Regions from separate parts of the Enterobacter cloacae complex sp. HYC080_NIDB genome, predicted to be linked through region 1. Evidence: predicted binding sites of a transcription regulator. Region 1 holds the regulator's gene; each other region holds the start of a gene.
What was found. The regulator CRP, encoded in region 1, controls carbon source genes, mostly activating them, when cyclic AMP is high. The targets are predictions, from matches to a motif close to ATGTGANNNNNNTCACAT.
Positions count from the first base shown of each region.

Region 2: rhaS (HTH-type transcriptional activator RhaS) is a predicted target of CRP. The motif match lies at 1,240-1,257, and genes of this name have one in related genera.
Region 3: O1723_RS10740 (PhzF family phenazine biosynthesis protein) is a predicted target of CRP. The motif match lies at 1,198-1,215, and genes of this name have one in related genera.
Region 4: ydfZ (putative selenium delivery protein YdfZ) is a predicted target of CRP. The motif match lies at 1,407-1,424, and genes of this name have one in related genera.

Region 1 covers NZ_CP114212.1:408,482-410,686, reverse strand. Annotated here, with positions in the region: gene O1723_RS01830 (phosphoribulokinase) at 1-189, shown strand, start outside; gene O1723_RS01825 (OsmC family protein) at 276-680, opposite strand; gene crp (cAMP-activated global transcriptional regulator CRP) at 992-1,624, shown strand; gene O1723_RS01815 (YccS/YhfK family putative transporter) at 1,682-2,205, shown strand, end outside.
Region 2 covers NZ_CP114212.1:86,268-88,472, forward strand. Annotated here, with positions in the region: gene rhaB (rhamnulokinase) at 1-1,084, opposite strand, end outside; gene rhaS (HTH-type transcriptional activator RhaS) at 1,386-2,205, shown strand, end outside.
Region 3 covers NZ_CP114212.1:2,270,813-2,273,017, reverse strand. Annotated here, with positions in the region: gene O1723_RS10745 (sugar transporter) at 1-1,122, opposite strand, end outside; gene O1723_RS10740 (PhzF family phenazine biosynthesis protein) at 1,300-2,088, shown strand; gene O1723_RS10735 (PhzF family phenazine biosynthesis protein) at 2,116-2,205, shown strand, end outside.
Region 4 covers NZ_CP114212.1:2,426,204-2,428,408, reverse strand. Annotated here, with positions in the region: gene O1723_RS11440 (mannitol dehydrogenase family protein) at 1-1,061, shown strand, start outside; gene ydfZ (putative selenium delivery protein YdfZ) at 1,105-1,308, opposite strand; gene O1723_RS11430 (universal stress protein) at 1,597-2,028, shown strand; gene O1723_RS11425 (GntR family transcriptional regulator) at 2,063-2,205, opposite strand, start outside.

The DNA of each region.
Region 1 (2,205 bases):
AGCTTTGTGGTGATCCACTTCCGCAATCTCGAAGGCATTGATTATCCCTGGCTGCTGGCGATGCTGCAGGGCTCGTTTATTTCGCACATGAATACGTTAGTGGTACCAGGCGGAAAAATGGGGCTGGCGATGGAGCTCATCATGACGCCGCTGGTGGAGCGGTTGATGGAAGGGAAGCAGATTGCGTGAGTTGTTCTGCCCGGTGGCGCTGCGCTTACCGGGCCTACGTTCATGCTTTTGTAGGGCGGGTCAGCGAAGCGCCACCCGCCAAAAGATTAAGCCTCGATCACTTCATACGAATGCGTGATTTTTACCGCTTTCTCCAGCATTAACGCCACAGAGCAGTATTTTTCCGCAGACAGATCCACCGCACGCGAAACCGCCGCGTCTTTAAGCGCTTTACCGGTGACCACAAAGTGCAGATTAATGTGGGTGAACAGGCGTGGCGCCTCTTCGCGACGTTCTGAGGTGAGTTTAACCTCGCAATCCGTCACGTCATGACGACCTTTTTGCAGAATCGACACCACGTCAATCGCGCTGCATCCACCCGCCGCCATCAGCACCATTTCCATTGGGCTGGGGGCTTTATCGCCGGAGTTACCGTCCATCAAAATCTGGTGCCCTGACGCGGATTCGCCCAGGAACGTTAAACCTTCAACCCATTTCACGCGCGCTTGCATATTCTTTAACTCCAACGTTGCATTTTCGGTGACAGATTACGCGTGCGTTACATTTCTCGCAACGGAAGGCGACCTGCATCATGCTGAAGCGAGACACCAGGAGACACGCGGCGAAAGCTATGCTAAAACACTCAGGATGCTACAGTAATACATTGACGTTACACATGTATGCAGAGGACATCAAACTTTACTGGCTGCGAAACGTTACGACAGCCGACTTCCCAGGGTATGGGTAAGAATTCGATTGCAACCCCAGAGTCCGGATGCATCTGATGACTCTGGTGACAGCTTATAACAGAGGATAACAGCGCATGGTGCTTGGCAAACCGCAAACAGACCCGACTCTCGAATGGTTCTTGTCTCATTGCCACATTCATAAGTACCCATCGAAGAGCACGCTGATTCACCAGGGTGAAAAAGCGGAAACGTTGTATTACATCGTCAAAGGCTCGGTGGCAGTGCTGATCAAAGATGAGGAAGGGAAAGAGATGATCCTTTCTTATCTGAACCAGGGCGATTTTATCGGTGAACTGGGCCTGTTTGAAGAAGGCCAGGAACGTAGCGCCTGGGTTCGTGCAAAGACAGCATGTGAAGTGGCTGAAATTTCTTACAAGAAATTCCGTCAGTTGATTCAGGTAAACCCTGACATCCTGATGCGTCTTTCTTCCCAGATGGCGCGTCGTCTGCAGGTCACATCCGAGAAAGTGGGTAACCTCGCCTTCCTGGACGTCACCGGTCGTATCGCGCAGACCCTGCTGAACCTGGCGAAACAGCCAGACGCCATGACCCACCCGGACGGCATGCAAATTAAAATTACCCGTCAGGAAATTGGTCAGATCGTCGGTTGCTCCCGCGAAACGGTGGGTCGTATCCTGAAAATGCTGGAAGATCAGAACCTGATCTCTGCCCACGGTAAAACCATCGTGGTCTACGGAACGCGTTAATTCCGCTCAAACGGCGTGCCATCGCAAGGTGTCACGCCGTTTTTGTCTCTATTCCCCATGTGGCGCAGGCTGATCTATCACCCGGAAGTTAATTACGCACTGCGACAAACGCTGGTGTTGTGCCTTCCTGTGGCCGTGGGCCTGATTCTGGGACATCTCCAGCAGGGTCTGCTGTTTTCTCTCGTTCCCGCCTGCTGCAACATCGCAGGTCTGGACACGCCGCATAAACGCTTTTTCAAACGCCTGATCGTTGGCGGTTCGCTGTTTGCTGGCTGTAGCCTCGCCGTGCAGCTTTTACTGGCGCGCGATATTCCGCTGCCGCTGATCCTGACCGTACTGGCGATGAGCCTCGGTGTTACAGCAGAAATCAGTTCCCTGCACGCCCGCCTGCTTCCCGCTTCACTGATTGCCGCCATCTTCACCCTGAGCCTCGCCGGGAATATGCCGGTGTGGGAGCCGCTGCTGATCTACGCCCTCGGCACGCTGTGGTACGGGCTGTTTAACTGGTTCTGGTTCTGGCTGTGGCGGGAACAGCCGCTGCGTGAATCTCTGAGCCTGTTGTATGTGCAGCTTGCAGATTA
Region 2 (2,205 bases), 320 kb from region 1:
ATGGTACAGGCTGTCCGGCCTCGCGGCAGGCGGCCTGGATCTCGGTGCTCATGTGCGCCGGATTGATAAAGCGATCGTCATTGGGATGAATCAGGAACGTACAGGCTTTGCGCTTTTCGGTGTCGGCGATAAGCCCGGGCAGATCGGTAATTTTCTGCTCCTTAAGCACCCGCTGGAGCAGCCACAACCCCATAATGTTCTTTAACACCCGATAGCGCCCTTCGGCCCCGCCTTCGTTGGTGATATTTGCGGCCATTGCCTCCTCGCTGACGTAAGGCGTTTTGCTTTCAAAGCCCATCAGCGACCAGGTGCCGGAAGAGAGATAGGCGGCATCTTTACCGCAAAGCGGTGAGGCAATAACCGCGCTGGCGGTATCGTGGCTCGCCACGGCAACGACCGGGATCGCATTCCCCTGCGGGCACACCCACTGGCCGATGACGTTGCCGGGATGGGTCGGCGTACCGAACCACGCCGGGGATGCGCCCGTCCAGGCCAGCAGGTGCTCATCCCAGTTATCCGAGTTGATGTTGACCAGCTGGGTGGTGGTGGCGTTGGTATATTCCCAGTTCATGTTGCCGGTCAGGCGATAGCTCAGGTAGTCCGGGATCAGCAGCACATGGGCAACGTCTGCTGCCAGCCCTGGCTGCTGCTCGACCAGCGCGCGCAGCTGATACAGCGTGTTAAACGGCAGAAACTGTATGCCGCTGCGCCCGTAGATATCATCCTTACCGAGCCGGGCGATGGCGTGCGCCATCAGGCCATCCGTGCGGCTGTCGCGGTAGGAGACGGGCAGGCCAACGCGAGCGCCGCTGCTGTCCAGCAAGACATAATCGACGCCCCAGGTATCTATGCCGATGCTGTCGATGAGGATCCCGCTATCGCAGACTTTTTTGAGCCCGGTACGGATCTCCGTCTCAAGTTCATCAATGTTCCAGGTATCAAAGCCGTCCTGTTTTTGCAGGCAGTTCGCAAAACGATGCATCTCGCGAAGGGAAAGGGTGTGCTGGTCGCAGTCCCAGGTGGCGAGCATTACACGGCCGCTGGATGCGCCTAAATCCACAGCGACACAATGGCGAAAGGTCATGGTCGGATCCTTCTTGAAATCATTAGCGCTGAGTGTAAAAAAGGGGCGAAAAAACCACCTTCTCGCCACTGACAGTCCGCAACCCGTGCTGGCAAGAAAGCAAAGATGAACGTGAGGGGGTTCACACTTTTCCGCGAAGGCGCGCCGTTCAGCCACTGTGACGTTGACCGCAATTCCGGATCTTTCCCGCTTATTCTTGAAAAACAGGCAGGTTTTGCGGCGTTTGCTGTCGAAAATTTAAGGTGAGGGTGAGAGGCCTTATTTACTATTTTGAGAACATTTCTCATTGGTGGGGGGCGTTATGACCATACTGCACAGCGTGGACTTTTTTCCGGCGGATGGTTCGCCTGTGGCGATAGAGCCGCGGCTGCCGCAGGCGGCTTTCCCGGAGCATCATCATGATTTTCATGAAATCGTGATTGTTGAGCATGGCACGGGCATCCATGTCTTTAACGGTCAGCCCTACACCATCAGCGGCGGCACAGTCTGCTTTGTGCGCGACCACGATCGGCATCTGTATGAGCATACCGACAACCTGTGCCTGACGAACGTGCTCTATCGATCCCCGGACGCGTTCCAGTTTCTCGCGGGGCTTCATCAGCTACTGCCGCAGGAGAAGGAAGGACATTATCCGTCGCACTGGCGCGTGAATCAGGCCACGCTGCAGCAGGTTCGCCAGATTTTGCTCCAGATGGAGCAGAGTCAGGACGGACAGGAGATGCATGCGCTCGCCACGCGCGAGATGTTGTTTATGCAGCTGCTGGTGGCGTTGCGCCGCAGTAACCCGGTGGAGGGGGAGAGCAGCGAAGCCCGCCTGAACCAGCTGATGGCCTGGCTGGAGGAACATATTGCCGAGGATATCTGCTGGGAAATGCTGGCGAGTCATTTTTCACTCTCCCTGCGCACCCTGCACCGCCAGCTTAAGCAGCGAACCGGGCAGACGCCCCAGCGTTACCTTAACCGTCTGCGGCTGATAAAAGCGCGCCACCTGCTTCGCCACAGTGATGAAAGCGTCACGGATATCGCTTATCGCTGCGGTTTCGGCGACAGTAACCACTTTTCGACGCTGTTTCGTCGGGAATTCAGCTGGTCTCCGCGTGATATTCGCCAGGGGAGGGACA
Region 3 (2,205 bases), 1.9 Mb from region 1:
CAGGGCCGGAATAGCGCCCAGATACCCAATCGCCGACATCGAGACATGAAGGCTAATCTGATTTCCCACCAGCGCGCCCGCGCCGATGCCCAGATTAAATATCCCCGAGAACAGTGACATGGCAACGTCCGTCGCGTCCGGTGCCAGCGCCAGCACTTTTACCTGCATGCCAAGGCCGATGATCATGATCGCCACGCCCCAGAACAGGCTCAGGATCGCCAGATGGTTTTCGCTGCCCGCGGCGGGCATCAGCAACAGCAGGCAGGCGAGCAGCAGGCCAATGGCGCCGCTCACAAGCAAGGAAGCATGCTGATTACCCAGCTTGCCAAACAGCACGCTGCCGATAATGCCCGCACCGCCGAGGATGAGCAGTAACAGGGTGGCAAAATTGGCGCTAAAGCCTGCCACCACCTGAACAAACGGTTCAATGTAGCTGTATGCCGTGTAATGGGCGGTCACCACGATTACGGTAAGCAGATAGATACTCAGCAGCGCAGGGCGACGCATCAACAGCGGCAGGCTTTTCAGCGAGCCAGAGTGTTCGCTCGGCAGCGCGGGCAGCAGCTTAATCAGACACACCAGCGTAACCAGTGCCCCCATGCCGATCGCGAAGAAGGTCGTACGCCAGCCGAAGTATTGCCCCACGATACGGCCAATCGGCAGACCCAGCACCATCGCCAGCGCGGTGCCGGTGGCAATCAGGCTCAGCGCCTGGGCGCGTTTACCCGCCGGGGCCAGGCGTATAGCCAGCGACGCGGTGATCGACCAGAACACCGCATGGGCGAATGCAATGCCAATCCTGCTAATGACCAGCACCGTAAAGTTCCACGCCATAAACGACAGAACATGGCTGGCGATGAACAACACGAAGAGACCGATCAGCAGTTTGCGCCGCTCCATCTGGCTGGTCAGCAGCATAAACGGCAATGACATCAGCGCCACCACCCAGGCGTAGATGGTCAACATAATGCCCACCTGAGCCGTTTCCATCTGGAAACTGTCGGCAATGTCAGACAACAGCCCAACCGGAACAAACTCTGTGGTGTTGAAAATAAACGCGGCAATGGCCAGCGTGACCACGCGTAGCCACGCAACCCTGCGGGAAACTGTGTTCGTTGTCATAGGGATGTCGGAGATTCGTTGCTGGAAAGAAGAGGAGACGATCTTAAAACGTCAAACGGCGAAAACTCAACCATTATGTGACGCAGATCTCAATGTTTACCTTGTGAAAGCGGTAGCCGGGGAGGGTGTTTTCATTGAATATAAAAGAACAACACAACAAAAACAGGCGGTAAGACAATGCAGGAGATTGATTTTTATCTGGTAGATGCGTTCAGCGATACGTCGTTTGGTGGCAATCCGGCGGCGGTTTGTCCGCTGAAAGAATGGTTACCCGATGAAACGCTACTGAAAATGGCGCAACAGCATAATCAATCGGAAACGGCCTTTTTCGTCTGCAGCAAAGGGGGCATTGAGCTACGCTGGTTTACAACGCTCACCGAAGTCAATCTCTGCGGGCATGCCACTTTGGCCGCCGCGTACGTCCTGTTTCATGAACTGGATTACCCCGACTCGCGGATCCACTTCGACACCGCATCTGGCCGCCTGACGGTCAGCCGGGAGGGAGAGTGGATGACGCTGGATTTCCCGGCGTGTCCGACACATAAAGAGACGCCACCGCCAGAGATGATCGCGGCGCTGGGTATCCGCCACTACGTTGACGCCCGTAAAGGGCGCGCGTGGGTGATCGTCCTGGAAAACCGCCAGCAGGTTGAAGCCCTTATGCCGAACCTGTCTGCGATGACACCGGGTGAGCACAAAGTTAGCGTGACGGCACCGGGCGAGGGGGAATATGACTTTGTCAGCCGCTTCTTCTCACCGGGCGTTTCCGTCCCGGAAGATCCGGTCACCGGGTCCGCGCACACGATGCTGATCCCCTACTGGAGTGAAACACTGGGCAAAACGACCCTGTTTGCCCGTCAGGTGTCGGCGCGGGGCGGTGACGTGCGTTGTGAACTGAGAGGGGAACGGGTGCTGATGAGCGGTCAGGCGTCGTGCTACCTGAAAGGCACGGTGTATCTGCGCTAAAAACTGATAACAAGAGAGGGAGAGACAATGCAGGAAATTGATTTTTATCTGGTGGATGCCTTCAGCGACAGGGCGTTTGGCGGTAATGCGGCGGCGGTTTGCCCGCTGGAGGAGTGG
Region 4 (2,205 bases), 2.0 Mb from region 1:
CCGGGCAACTGATGCTCGATCATCCATTCATCGCCGCCGACCTGCAAAACCCGCATCAGCCGACGTCCGCACCGGGTGTGGTGGTGGAAGCGCTGGCGCGTCGCAAAGCGGCGGGGTTACCGGCCTTTAGCGTGATGTCCTGCGACAACATGCCGGAAAACGGTCATGTGATGCGCAACGTAACCTGCTCCTATGCCCGGGCGGTAGACGGCGAGCTGGCGGACTGGATCGAGGCTAACGTCACGTTCCCGTCAACCATGGTGGATCGCATCGTACCTGCGGTCACGCCTGATACGCTGGATAAAATCGAACAGCTCACTGGCGTGCGTGATCCGGCGGGCGTGGCCTGTGAACCCTTCCGCCAGTGGGTGATCGAAGATAACTTTGTGGCGGGGCGTCCTGCGTGGGAAAAAGCCGGGGCCGAGCTGGTATCAGACGTCATTCCGTTTGAAGAGATGAAGCTGCGCATGCTTAACGGCAGCCACTCCTTCCTGGCTTACCTGGGGTATCTGGCCGGTTATCAGCATATCAACGACTGCATGGAAGATGAGAATTACCGCGTTGCGGCTCACGCGCTGATGCTCCACGAGCAGGCGCCGACCCTGAAGGTGAAAGGCGTCGATTTAGGACATTACGCCGATCTGCTGATTGCCCGCTACAGCAACCTGGCTCTGCGTCATCGCACCTGGCAAATCGCGATGGACGGCAGCCAGAAGCTCCCGCAACGCATGTTAGATTCCGTGCGCTGGCATCTGGTGCATCAGAAACCTTTCCCCCTGCTGGCGCTGGGCGTGGCGGGCTGGATGCGCTATGTCGGCGGAGTGGATGAACAGGGTAATGCCATCGAGGTGAGCGATCCGCAGCTGGCGGTGATTCAGGAGGCAGTGAAGGGAAGTGCTGAAGGGGAAAGCCGCGTGCGTGCGCTGCTCGGCATTGAGTCTATCTTTGGCAAAGAATTACCGCGTGAGACCGTCTTTGTTGATGCTGTGATGACCGCGTACCGGTCTTTGGTGCAAAAGGGCGCGAAAGCTACCGTGGCGCAGTACGCGTCTCAACGGTAATTCAGTACATGCCGCCGTGCGCGGCGGCATGTCAGCGCACAACTTAGTGCATACCCAGACGAATCAGCTCAATCGGCTCGAACTTACCTTCGCATCCTTCCACTTCCACCGTTTTGCTGCGGCGCACCTGCGCGGCATCCAGCCCGTCGCTGTGGATCGCTTTAATCACGCCAGTTTTGCCTGTGCCGCTAATCATCACGCGGCTGCCAGTGGTAATTGCATTGCGGTTACGGTCGTATGTCATCATGGTATTTTCTCCTCTCTAACTTATCCGTTACGGCGGTATTTCAGGTTTCACCGTTCACGGGGCATATAAATACGCCTGTCTGCAAGTGATGTTTTTGTTTTTGATCAAAGTCACACTTTTTTCTTAATGACATGAGGTGCTGACGGTTCGCGACAGCAATTTACAAAGCAGACCGTTATTTTCATTTATTGATAGTTTCAACATGGAAGCGTTTAGGGTTGGTTTATATTCCTGCTGCCATTCTGGGTACAGGAAATAACCCTTTCATCGGAATAAGGAGTCAGGCTTATGTATAAGAACATTTTGATGCCTGTAGATGTGTTTGAAATGGATTTGAGCGACAAAGCGGTTCGCCACGCGGCAAGCCTTGCAAAGGCAGAGGGGGCATCAATTACCCTGGTCAACATTCTGCCTGCAAGCAGTCGGTCTCTCCTGCGCGGGTTCAATGCCGATATCAAAAAGTTTGAAGAGTATATGACCGCGGAATCCGCGAAGAAAATGAACGAATTAAAAAGACTGTTTGATATTGCCCCAGAGAATATTCACAGCATGGTTCGTTTTGGCAACGTTCGCGATGAAATTATCAAGCTGAGCAAGGAGGGGAAATACGATGCGATTGTCATCGGGTCGAAAAACCCGAGCATCACCACCCATCTGCTGGGATCGAATGCGGAATCCATTCTGCGCTACGCCACGATTCCGGTGTTAGTCGTTCGCTAAACCCAACGCCGTGCCCAACAGGGTGCGGCGAATATTATTCCTCGCTAAACCACTCGCTGTTTTCCTGACGAATAAGCTGCACGGATTCGCTGATTTCCTGCAAATGCAGCGTCATCGCTTTCTCCACGCCGTCCGGGTCGCGTTTTTCCAGCGCGCTAAAAATATCGTGATGCTGTC